DNA from 3 places in the Rhodococcus sp. 320_ES genome. Region 1 is predicted to be linked to each of the others. Evidence: predicted binding sites of a transcription regulator. Region 1 holds the regulator's gene; each other region holds the start of a gene.
What was found. Region 1 encodes LexA, which represses DNA repair genes until DNA is damaged. Its sites were predicted from a motif close to CGAACANNTGTTCG; they were not measured.

Region 1 (4,154 bases):
GGGTGATGGCACCGATGATCGCGACGGCGGCCGAGGCGGAGGCCTTCGCGGCCGACGTGCGCGAGCGAGGGCTCAAGCCCGGCGTGATGATCGAGGTCCCCGCCGCAGCGCTGCTCGCCGATCGCATCCTCGACCACGTCGACTTTCTGTCCATCGGTACGAACGACCTCGCGCAGTACACGATGGCCGCCGATCGCATGTCCGCGAACCTCGCCGGACTGACCGACCCGTGGCAGCCCGCCGTCCTCACCCTCGTCTCGCAGACGGCGAAAGCCGGTGCGAGAGTCGGTAAGCCCGTCGGTGTGTGCGGCGAGGCCGCGGCCGACCCGCTGCTGGCGTGTGTCCTCGTCGGCTTCGGGGTCACCTCGCTGTCCGCCGCGTCCGCCGCCGTGGCGGGTGTCGGTGCCAAGCTCGAATCGGTGACACTCGATCAGTGCCGTCAGGCAGCGGAGGCAGTACTGGCCACGTCGAGCACCGACGAGGCGCGCGCCGCGGCCGCCGCGATCCTGAGCTGACGCCCACGTCGGTCACGGATGGTGCACGCCTTGGTCATCGACGCGTGTCGGCGCCGGTCGTACAGTCGAGAGAACTGGCGCACGGCCACGATCTGAGGAGAACCGATGGAACGCACCCTGTTCGAGCCGGAGCACGAGCTCTTTCGCGAGTCGTACAAGAAGTTTCTGGCGCAACACGTGGCGCCGTTCCACGACGAGTGGGAGAAGCAGAACATCGTCGACCGCGGTGTGTGGGTCGAAGCCGGTAAGCAGGGCTTCCTCGGCACCGCTGCACCCGAAGATTTCGGCGGCGGTGGCGTCAAGGACTTCCGCTACAACGCCGTGGTCACCGAGGAGACGACGCGCGCCGGGTTCAGCGGAATCGGCTTCACGCTGCACAACGACGTGGTCGCGCCGTACCTGATCGAGCTCACCAACGACGAGCAGAAGGCGCGCTGGCTGCCGGGATTCTGCTCGGGCGAGATCATCACCGCGATCGCCATGACCGAGCCGGGTACGGGTAGCGACCTGCAAGGCATCAAGACTCGGGCCGTCCGCGACGGCGACGACTGGGTGCTGAACGGTTCGAAGACGTTCATCACCAACGGAATCAACGCCGACCTCGTGATCGTGGTCGCCTGCACCGATCCCGACAAGGGCGCGCAGGGCTTCAGCCTGTTCGGCGTGGAGCGCGGCATGGCCGGATTCGAGCGAGGACGCAACCTCGACAAGATCGGTATGAAGGCGCAGGACACGGCGGAACTCAGCTTCACCGACGTCCGGGTGCCCTCCGCGAACCTCATCGGCGAGGAGGGCATGGGCTTCATCTACTTGATGAAGAACCTGCCCCAGGAGCGACTGTCGATCGCGGTGGTTGCGGCGGCGGCCATGGAGTCCGCCCTGGAGATGACGATCCAGTACTGCCGTGACCGCAAGGCCTTCGGCAAGTCGATCGGCAAGTTCCAGAACACCCGTTTCGTGTTGGCGGAGTTGGCAACCGAGACCACGGCAGTGCGCATCATGGTGGACAAGTTCATCGAGTTGCTCAACGACGAGAAGCTGAGCGTCCAGGAAGCCGCGATGGCGAAGTGGTGGACCACGGAGTCTCAGGTCAAGCTGATCGATCGGTGCCTGCAGCTGCACGGCGGCTACGGATACATGAAGGAATACCCGATCGCCAAGGCGTACATGGATTCTCGCGTGCAGACCATCTACGGCGGCACCACGGAAATCATGAAGGAGATCATCGGCCGCGGGCTGAATCTCTGATTCGTCGAAGACAGAAACACCCCGGATGCACGACGCATCCGGGGTGTTTCTTCGTCTCGGGTCAGAGCTTGCGCATGACCGTCACGACCTTGCCCAGAACCACCGCGTGGTTGCCCGGGATCGGCTCGAACAGCGGGTTGTGCGGCATCAGCCACACCTGACCGTCGATACGCTTGAAGGTCTTGACCGTCGCCTCGCCGTCGATCATGGCGGCAACGATGTCGCCCTGCTCAGCCACGTTCTGCTGCCGCACGACAACCCAGTCACCGTCGCAGATCGCGGCGTCGATCATGGACTCGCCCACGACGCGCAGGAGGAAGAGAGAACCGGACCCGACGAGCTCGCGGGGGAGCGGGAAGACGTCCTCGACGGCCTGCTCGGCGAGGATCGGACCGCCGGCCGCGATACGACCGAGAACGGGCACGAACGTCGGGGCGGGCAAGCGCTCCGCATCGGCGGTCGCGACCTCCGTGTCGATCTCAGGGGCGCTCTGCGGCGCGTCCTGTGCGGGATCGTCCAGTCCGCGAACGTCCACCGCGCGGGGGCGATTCGGGTCCCGCCGCAGGAATCCCTTTTTCTCCAAGGTGCGCAATTGATGCGCGACGGACGACGTGGAGGTGAGCCCCACCGCATCACCGATCTCTCGAATGCTCGGCGGATATCCGCGCTCGCGAACCGACGCGTGGATGACTTCGAGAACGCGGCGCTGGCGATCGGTCAGGCCTGCCGTGATGTCGGCATCGGGCACACCGACGGCCACCGAACCCGACTCGGGCGCAGCGGCGTCCGGCTCCGTGCCCTTCTTCCGTGTTGCCGTTGTGGATGACGAGTTGTCGTCCTTCATTCGCCTGGCCTCCTGGTTCTGCATTCGTGTTTCGCCTGCCGTTCGATTCGAACGAGCTGTGCGATATGCCACGAATTTAGACCGAAACACCTGTTCGATCAAACACCTGTTCGAAGCGTGTCGCGTGTTTCGCAGACTTTGTCGGAGCTGCGTGCTACAAATCGCACATGCGTTCTTTCGAACGCGTGATCGAACATCGAGCATTCGAACGTTCGAACGTTCGAACACCGACACAGTCGGCCCACCACGGGTCGACGCGCAGCAAGGAGTTGTTTCGATGACCACCAGCTCTGTTCTCACCAGCACTGTTCAGGCCAGCTCTTCGGTCCGCACGCGTCGCAGCGCACCGGTGCGGCGTCCGGTCGGTACGCGGCCTGCCGCCGGAACGGTCGATTACGGTCAGTGCGGGCCGGGCGTGTCGCGGACCGAGCACGAGCAGCCTTCGCGGATGTCGGTCGGGCAGATGCTCGCGGTCGCCGTGACCACCGCTGTCCTGTCGCTCGGCTTGATCGGCGTAGCCAACCTGCGTGCCGACACCAACGATGTGCAATCGCCCACATCCACGTCGATCGTGCAGGGCGAGCTGGGTGCGGCGGGCGCCCGCTGACGGAAATGCCGGCGGGTAGTCTTGCCTCATGCATTGCCCGTTCTGTCGACACCCCGACTCGCGAGTCGTCGATTCGCGCGAGGCGGACGAAGGTCAGGCCATCCGTCGGCGACGGTCCTGCCCGGAGTGTGGACGACGGTTCACCACAGTCGAAACCGCGGTGCTGTCGGTGGTCAAGCGCAGCGGCGTCACCGAGCCGTTCAGTCGCGACAAGGTCATCAAGGGTGTACGACGGGCGTGCCAGGGCCGCGACGTCGACAACGACGCCTTGGGATTGCTGGCGCAGCAGGTGGAGGACGCGGTTCGATCCTCCGGATCGGCCGAGATCCCCAGCAACGAAGTCGGTTTGGCCATTCTCGGGCCACTACGTGATCTCGACGAGGTTGCGTACCTGCGCTTCGCGTCGGTCTATCGCTCGTTCAGCAGTGCCGACGATTTCGAGCGCGAGATCAAAGACCTCCGAGAGCATCGCTCAACCACGGCGTAGGTCCTCGATGACCCGTCGGACTCGCTTCTCCGACACCGGATACGGTGTCCCCAGCTTCTGAGCGAACAAGTTCACGCGCAGTTCTTCGATCATCCACGCAACCTCCCGGATAGCAGGTGCGGTGCGACGCGCCTCCGGAACAGACTGCAAGAGGGTGTCGTAGTCCGCGTAGACCCGGTCGAGCGCATCCATACCCACACGATCACGCTGCGCACTGGACGGCAGTGCTTCGAGTCGGTCGATCGCGCCCTGAAGGTACCGCGGAAGTTCGGCGAGGTGCTTCTCACCGGTCTCGAACACGAACCCGGGGAAGATCAGCGAATCCAGTTGTTCGCGAACATCTTCGGCAGCTTCCCCCGTCGCCCCGTGGAGGGCCGAACGCAGCCGGGCGGTGGCGGCGAGAACCGGCTCGACGGCGCGCACGATGCGGGCCACGCGCGACGGAAGCTCGGC
Region 2 (4,154 bases), on a different contig from region 1:
GCGGGGTCGCTCGCCGGGAGGGCGGTGTACGACGCGTCGCCCAACTTCACCCCGACCAGCGGAGCCGCGAGCACCAGCAGGCCGACGACGATCACCGTCGCGAACGCGATCGGACGGCGCATCACTCGGGTGACCACGGCGCCCCAGAATTTCTGAGCGCGTTGCTCGCCGCGATCGGACGCGGTGCGGGACCAGGTGATGGCGTTGATGCGTGGACCGAGAATGGCCAGAACGGCCGGAACTGCGGTCAGGGACAGAATGGCCGCGCACGCCACCGCGGCCATGGCGCCGTAGCCGAGCGAGCGAATGATCGCCTGCGGAAACACGAGCATTCCGGCGAATGCGCAGATCAGCAGCAAGCCGGAGAACGCAATGGTTCGTCCGGCGGTCAGAACGGTTCGGATCGCGGCGTCGGACGGGTCGGCGCCGGTTCTCAGTTCTTCTCGGAACCTGCTCACGATGAACAGTCCGTAATCGATGGCCAGGCCCAGTCCCAGCAGGGACGCGACGTTGATGGCGAAGGAACTGATGTCGGTGAGGTAGGTGAATCCGTGCAGAACCGCCAGTGCTCCGAGAACCGACAGGGCTCCGACGACGACGGGAACGAGTGCGGCGACCAGTCCGCCGAAGATGAACACCAGCAGGATCAACGTGATCGGGATGGCGATCAGCTCGGCACGCACCAGATCGTCCTGGAGCGTGGTGTTCAGCGACACGGCGACGACGGACTGGCCCGCGAACTGCGACTGGACACCCGGGACCTCGAGCTTGGTCAGAAGGTCGCCGAACGTCGCCAGCGTGACGCCCGTGTTGTCGCCGAGGGTGATCGCGGCAAGCCCCATGGTGCCGTCGTTCGAGACCAGTAGCGGCTTCTCGAGCGCCGTGCCGGTCCAGTAGGACGTGACCTTGGCCGGTTTCACCTCGCTCTGAAAGGTGTTCAGGGTCTGCTCGACGGCGCCGCCGATCGAGTCGAGCGACTGCCCGGCGGGGGCCTTGTAGATCGCGACGATGTCGGGGGTGGCCGTTCCGAGATCGGCCACCTTCAGCGCGACCTGTGCCGATTCGCTGTTCAAGTCGACGTAGCCGCCGGAGCCGAGTTTGCCGAAGACGCCTAGTCCCCAGATTCCGCTGATCACGACGATCAGAACGGCGGTGACGAGCACCCACCATTTGCGTCCGACGGCGAAAGCGGCCCAACGAGTCATGCCGATGATCCTATGTGTCCGCGGCGATCTGCTTTCCCAACGCGGTACCGGACATCCAGGCGCTTTCGATGCGCGGAGAACCGTTGGGGCACCATTGATCACCGGCGAAACCGATGATTCGCCCGTTCTCTTTCGTGTATCCGAAGGGCGCATCGTGGTGGTCCGCGGGCTTGGCGAACGTCCACCGATGCGCGTGGCTCCACACGGGATCGGCGGCGCCGAGGACGTCGGACACGGCGGCGAGCACGGGGTCGATCGCGCCGTCGGGTGCGTCCAGGTGTTGCCGGGCGCGGTCTGCGGTGGTGTGGATTACGAGAACCGGTGCCCCGTCGCCACGACGCGCGCCGTCGTCGGCCACGAAGGAGATGTCGGGATGGTCGTTGACGAACGCCGCGTTCTCGAACGGCCATGCGCGTGAGGCGAATTCGGCCACCACGGCGATGACGGGCTCGTAGTCGACCGCGTCCTCCAGGGTGGTGAGCCGTGCGGCCTGCGGGTCGGGCATCGCGATCACCACGTCACCGGCCGGAAGTTCGTCGACGGTCCGGGTGACGACGTCGAACCCGTCCAGCAGGTTCCGCACCAACGACCGCAGGCCACCCGGCGTGCCCCAGCGCATGGGACCGGTCTTGGTCTGCGGGTCCGAACCGGCGGCGAGGACGCCGAACGTGTCCGTCCACTCGTGCGCCAGCCCGGCCTTCGCCCATCCCTGGACGACGGCGCCGAACCCGTCGTCGGAGACCGTGAAGTACCCCGCTCCGGTGTCGACTCGGCGGCCGTGCAGCTCGGGGGAGGCCATGCGTCCACCCGGCGCGCGGCCGCGATCGAGGATGCGCACCGTGCGGCCTTCCTCGCGCAGCGCGACCGCGCACGCGGCTCCGGCGATACCTGCACCGACGACGGTGACGTGTGGGGTTGTCATTGCTCCACTAGTACCAGCTCACCCGTACCCGATGGGTGCGCTCGGGGCGGTTGTCGGAACGCGCGGCCGAGGTGTCTAATGGGAACACATGTTCGAACAGCTGAAGGCGAACGACGTGATGGAAGCGGTGCTCGGTGGGGTGGAACCAAGGTCCTCCGACCTGGACGGAGATGGAGCGCGTTCTGTCCGGGCGTCCGGGCCGGGTCGTCGATCCACTGGCCGGCGACGGCGGCGACAGCCCCGCCTGGTCACGCAAACGGGCCGAGTACCGAGGGTCCGTCGAGCCCAACGAACCGGTGTCCGTGCCCTACGCGGAACTGCACGCCCACTCGGCGTTCAGCTTCCTCGACGGTGCCTCCCTGCCCGAGGAGATGGTCGAGGAAGCGGCGCGGCTGGGCCTGGACGCCATCGCCCTCACCGATCACGACGGCATGTACGGGGTGGTGCGGTTCGCTGAGGCGGCCCGCGAACTCGGGATGCGCACGGTGTTCGGATCGGAGCTCTCGCTCGGCAACGGCGGGTTCTCCGATCCGCGTACCGGCTCACCCGATCCCGGCGGCGACCATCTGTTGGTTCTCGCCCGCGGGCAGGAGGGCTATCGGCGGTTGTCGCGCGAGATCGCCGCCGCGCACATGGCCGGCGGGGAGAAGGGCAAGCTGCGATACGACCTGGATCGGCTCACGGACGCCGCGGGCGGGCACTGGCAGATCCTGACCGGGTGCCGCAAGGGAAGTGTGCGACGCGGCCTGGCCGAGACCGGCTCGGCCGGTGCCGAACGGGCCCTGGCGGAACTCGTCGACCGGTTCGGATCCGGCCGGGTGGCGGTGGAGCTGACACGACACGGCGTTCCCGAGGACGACGAGCGCAACGACGTGCTCGCGCACCTGGCCGGGAAGATGGATCTGCTGACGGTCGCCACCACGGCGGCGCACTACGCGGAGCCCAGCCGACGCCGGCTGGCGATGGCGATGGCGTCCGTACGCGCGCGCCGAAGTCTGGACGAAGCAGCCGGGTGGTTGGCCCCTCTGGGCGGGGCGCATCTGCGATCCGGGGCGGAGATGGAAACGTTGTTCGCGCAGTACCCGGGCGCGGTGGCCGCAGCAGCGCAGCTCGGGCGAGACTGCGCGTTCGACCTGCACCTGATCGCTCCCCAGCTGCCGCCCTTCGACGTGCCGGAGGGGCACACCGAAATCAGCTGGCTGCGCGAGATCACCCTGCGCGGCGCGGCGGTCAGATACGGTCCGTCGCACGCGAATCCGGCGGCGTACCGGCAGATCGAGCACGAGTTGCGCACCATCGAGGGGCTGGAGTTTCCGGGGTACTTCCTCGTCGTCCACGACATCGTCACGTTCTGCAAGCAGAACGACATTCTGTGCCAGGGGCGAGGATCGGCAGCGAACTCCGCCGTGTGTTACGCCATCGGGATCACCAACGTCGATCCGGTCAAGAATGCGCTGTTGTTCGAACGCTTCCTCTCCGTGGAGAGGGACGGGCCGCCCGACATCGACGTCGACATCGAGTCGGACCGCCGCGAGGAAGCGATCCAGCACGTCTACCGCAAGTACGGCCGCGACTACGCGGCGCAGGTGGCGAACGTCATCACCTACCGCGGCAAGTCGTCGGTGCGAGACATGGCCCGCGCGTTGGGGTTCTCGCAGGGGCAGCAGGACGCGTGGAGCAAGCAGATCGATCGGTGGTCCAGTAGGGGACACCCGAAGGCCGACAACGACATTCCGGCACCGGTGCTCGATCTCGCCGCACAGATCGAGAACTTTCCGCGGCACCTCGGAATCCACTCCGGCGGAATGGTGATCTGCGATCGCCCCATCGCCGACGTCTGTCCGGTCGAGTGGGCGCGAATGGAGAACCGCAGCGTTCTGCAGTGGGACAAGGACGACTGTGCCGCAGTCGGTTTGGTCAAGTTCGACATGCTCGGGCTCGGAATGCTGTCCGCGTTGCACTACATGATGGACATGGTCGCAGAACACAAGGGAATCACTGTCGACCTGGCGCAGCTGGACCTGTCC
Region 3 (4,154 bases), on a different contig from region 1:
TGTCCCCCCATGCCGTTTCCCGCGTCCACGGCCGCCACGAGGGGCCGTAGCTGCGAGGTGTCGACGAGGTCCCGCACGAATTGTGCGTAGTCCGCGAGAACGTCCTGCTCGGTGATGTCGCCCGGCGTTCCGTCGTACGGGGGCACCCCGTCGATCACCTCGCCGGTGATCGTGGCGAGGCCCGAATCCTGGCCCACCGGCTTCGCTCCCGCGCGGCACAGCTTGATCCCGTTGTACTTCGCCGGATTGTGGCTGGCGGTGAACATCGCTCCGGGGCAGTCGAACCGGCCGGAGGCGAAGTACAGCTGATCCGTCGACGCGAGCCCGATCATGACGACGTCGAGCCCCTGGGCGGTCACTCCCTCGGCGAACGCACGCGACAACTCGGGTGAGGACGCACGCATGTCGTGGCCGACGGTCACACGCTGAGCGCCGTCCTCGCGCACCAGCCGGGCGAAGGCGCCACCCACGTCACGAACGAAGTCGACGTCGATCTGCTCACCGACCACGCCCCGCACGTCGTACGCCTTGATGACGGCATGGACTTGTTCTGCGGATCGGGGCACTGTCGTTCTCCTGGTCGTCGGCGGTCGAGGGTCGTCGGCGGTGTCGGGTCTCGGCTGGGAGCTTCCGAAAGCGACGATCCGGGAGGAGCCTATCGGCCCGAGGCACCCTTCGGCGCGGCGTGAGCGTCAGTTGGTGGGGTCGGGAAGCACCCGCAGGTGCCCTCGCCGACCGGTTCGCACGTTCGGCACCGGGCGTTCCGCGGCGCTCGGCAGGTCGTTCTCGGTCCTGCTCACGCCGGCGTCCACGCTACGAACGGAGGTGGGGCGGTCTCGAAGTCCCGCTTCGCGAACAGCTTCGGCCAACGCGGTCAGATCGTCGTCGTCGGGAGTCGACGACGAGAACCCGCCTTCGTACCGCACCATCTCCCAGCCCTTGGGCGCGGTGATGCGCGATCCGTGTACCTCGCAGAGGTCCCACGAGTGCGGCTCCGCGACGGTGGCGAGCGGACCGACGACGGCGGTGGAATCGGAGTAGACGTAGGTCAACGTCGCAACGGCCGGTCTGTTGCACCCCGGCCGGCAGCACCCACGCACTGTTCTCACGAGCGATACCCTAGCCCGCTGACGCGGGCCCACCCGCGCAGACACGCAGAGCCGGGTCGGTACTGTTCCTGCGTGCCCACGCCACCTCGACGACCCCAGACCTCACGGTCGGTGGCGCGGCGCGGTCGTGGCGTCCGTGGGCAGATGTTCTCCGACGCACTGCCGGCGCACCGCACCCGTGCGGAGAAGTTCGACGGCGTCGTTCTGGAAGCCTTCGCGGACATCGACCGGCGCTGGCACGACAGGTTGACGAAGCTGGACATCGCTGTCGACGACGTTCCCAAGATCCGGGCCGTGGACCCCGAGTCGGTGAACTGGCCGCAGGAAGTGGTGGCCGAGGGGCCGGTTCCGCTGTCGCGTCTGGTTCCGGCGGGAGTGGACACGCGGGGCGCGACGACGCGAGCGAGGGTGGTGCTGTTCAGGCGGCCGCTGGAGCGGCGAGCGCACGATCGTGACGAATTGGCGGACCTGATTCACAGCGTGCTGGTGGAGCAGATCGCAACGTATCTGGGCCTGTCGCCCGACGTGGTCGATCCCGATCCGAGCGGCGACGAGGACTGACCGCCGGCACCGGATGGCGTTGTGGCTCAGATGATTCCGCGCTTGAGGCGACGGCGTTCGCGCTCGGACAAACCGCCCCAGATTCCGAAGCGCTCGTCGTGAGCGAGGGCGTAGTCGAGGCACTCGTCCTTGACCTCGCACCCGAGGCAGATGCGCTTCGCTTCTCGCGTCGACCCGCCCTTCTCGGGGAAGAACGCCTCGGGATCGGTCTGGGCGCAGAGGGCACGCTCCTGCCACTGATCCTCGAGCGACTCGTAGTCGTCGGATGGGACGAGCGTCAGTAACGGCGCTTCCGGGGCTTGTGTGTGCGAAGATCCGGCTGCGTCGAGCTGTTGTTCTGGCATCGTTTCCGCCTCCTCACCTGCTCGCGCGCAGTTGTTTTCGAGATTGCCGTCGAATGTGCCGTCGAGTGTCATTTCGAACCTCGATGGGAACAGACGTTCGAATGAGCGTTCGCCTCAAGCGATCTCGCTTGCCGAGCTCGTAATGACATGGTTGTGATTAGACACGTCGTGGTGTGTCGCGGTCAAGCGGACGGCGGTAAATCCAATACCATCCATCGCCCTGTTTTCGCGATACCCCGCGCTCACTCGGTGTTTCGCGTGCAGCCACACCGCACGAACTGCGATTCCGAACAGCGCCTAGGCTCGTTTCTCGTGAAAGTGACAGTCTTGGTCGGCGGGGTGGGCGGAGCCCGCTTCCTGCAAGGTGTTCGGGCATTGCTGGGCTCGATGGGAGTGGCGGACGAGAGCGACATCACCGCCGTCGTCAACGTCGGAGACGACGTCTGGATGCACGGCCTGCGCATCTGCCCCGACCTCGATACCTGCATGTACACCCTGGGAAACGGAATCGACACCGACCGCGGCTGGGGCCGGGTGAACGAAACCTGGAGCGTCAAGGAGGAACTCGCGGCGTACGGCGCCGAGCCGACGTGGTTCGGACTCGGTGACCGCGACATCGCCACCCATCTGATCCGCACCCGCATGCTGCGAACCGGCTATCCGCTCTCGGCCGTCACCGAAGCGCTCTGCGATCGATGGAAGCCCGGCGTCCGACTCCTCCCCGTCAGCGACGATCGCAGCGAAACCCACGTGGTGATCACCGATCCGGCCGACGGCGATCAGAAGGCGCTCCATTTTCAGGAATGGTGGGTTCGCCACCGCGCGGCTGTGACAACTCACAGTTTTGCCTACGTCGGCGCCGATCAGGCCTCGCCGGCGGAGGGCGTGCTCGACGCCATCGAATCGGCGGACGCGGTCGTCCTGGCGCCGTCGAATCCGGTCGTCAGCATCGGAGCGATTCTCGAAATACCCGGTATTCGCGGAGCACTTCGCACGACGCCCGCCAAAGTCGTCGGCCTCTCCCCCGTCATCGACGGCAAACCCCTCCGCGGGATGGCCGACGAGTGCCTCTCCGTGATCGGTGTCGAGACCACGGCCGAGGCGATCGGACGGCACTACGGCGCTCGGTCGGGCACCGGAATCCTCGACACGTGGCTCGTGCACTCCACCGACACCGCCGACGTTCCCGGCGTCGACGTGCAGTCGATCCCGCTGATCATGTCCGACCCCACCGTCACCGCAGAGATGGCGCGAGCCGCGCTACAGGCCGCGGGTGCACTGTGACCGACACCAGCGCTCCGAGGGACACCGCGATCACCGACCATTCCCCGGGCGCCGCGATCACCGTTCGACCGGTCGACAATCTGCCGGAGTTCCGTCCCGGTGACGATCTGGCCGCGGCCATCGCCCAGCGCGCACCGTGGCTCGAGAACGGCGACGTGCTCGTCGTCACCAGCAAGGTGCTCTCCAAAGTGGAAGGCCGCCTGGTGGCCGCACCCACGGACCCCCAGGAACGCGACACGGTGCGCCGCCGACTCGTGGAGCAGGAGGCGGTACGGGTGGTCGCCCGCAAGGGTCGAACGCTCATCACCGAGAACAGGTTGGGCATCGTGCAGGCAGCGTCCGGAGTCGACGGGTCCAACGTCGTCTCCGACGAACTCGCCCTGCTGCCCGAGGATCCCGACGCCAGCGCCGCCGCTCTTCGCGAGCGACTGGCCGAGACGATGAATGTCGATGTAGCCGTTGTGATCACGGACACGATGGGCCGGGCGTGGCGAGTCGGACAGACCGACGCGGCCATCGGATCGGCGGGCATCCGAGTCCTGCACCCCTACGCCGGCGGACGAGACAGCCAGGGCAACGACCTCGTGGTGACCGAGATCGCGGTCGTCGACGAAATCGCCGCGGCCGGTGATCTGGTGAAGGGCAAACTCGGTTCCGTACCCGTCGCGGTGGTGCGCGGACTCACCCCGGTCGACGACGGATCGACTGCGGCACAACTGGTTCGGCCCGGCGAGGACGATCTCTTCTGGCTCGGAACCGCCGAATCCATCCAGCGCGGGCGTCGCGAGGCAGTTCCGGCGCGGCGCTCCGTACGCGCGTTCTCCCCCGACCCCGTCGATCCGGAGGACATCCGAGC

Region 2: AC59JP_RS19045 (error-prone DNA polymerase) is a predicted target of LexA. The motif match lies at 2,209-2,222, and genes of this name have one in related genera.
Region 3: cofD (2-phospho-L-lactate transferase) is a predicted target of LexA. The motif match lies at 2,101-2,114, and genes of this name have one in related genera.

What each region holds. Positions count from the first base shown of each region.
Region 1 covers NZ_JCAWAG010000001.1:934,955-939,108, forward strand. The annotation lists gene ptsP (phosphoenolpyruvate--protein phosphotransferase) at 1-515, shown strand, start outside; gene AC59JP_RS04715 (acyl-CoA dehydrogenase family protein) at 621-1,763, shown strand; gene lexA (transcriptional repressor LexA) at 1,825-2,607, opposite strand; gene AC59JP_RS04725 (hypothetical protein) at 2,885-3,214, shown strand; gene nrdR (transcriptional regulator NrdR) at 3,243-3,701, shown strand; gene hrpA (ATP-dependent RNA helicase HrpA) at 3,687-4,154, opposite strand, start outside.
Region 2 covers NZ_JCAWAG010000005.1:285,562-289,715, forward strand. The annotation lists gene AC59JP_RS19035 (MMPL family transporter) at 1-1,205, opposite strand, end outside; gene AC59JP_RS19040 (NAD(P)/FAD-dependent oxidoreductase) at 1,216-2,127, opposite strand; gene AC59JP_RS19045 (error-prone DNA polymerase) at 2,262-4,154, shown strand, end outside.
Region 3 covers NZ_JCAWAG010000005.1:415,058-419,211, reverse strand. The annotation lists gene AC59JP_RS19675 (phosphomannomutase/phosphoglucomutase) at 1-566, opposite strand, end outside; gene AC59JP_RS19670 (DUF3499 domain-containing protein) at 693-1,109, opposite strand; gene AC59JP_RS19665 (metallopeptidase family protein) at 1,254-1,670, shown strand; gene AC59JP_RS19660 (WhiB family transcriptional regulator) at 1,697-2,014, opposite strand; gene cofD (2-phospho-L-lactate transferase) at 2,327-3,298, shown strand; gene AC59JP_RS19650 (coenzyme F420-0:L-glutamate ligase) at 3,295-4,154, shown strand, end outside.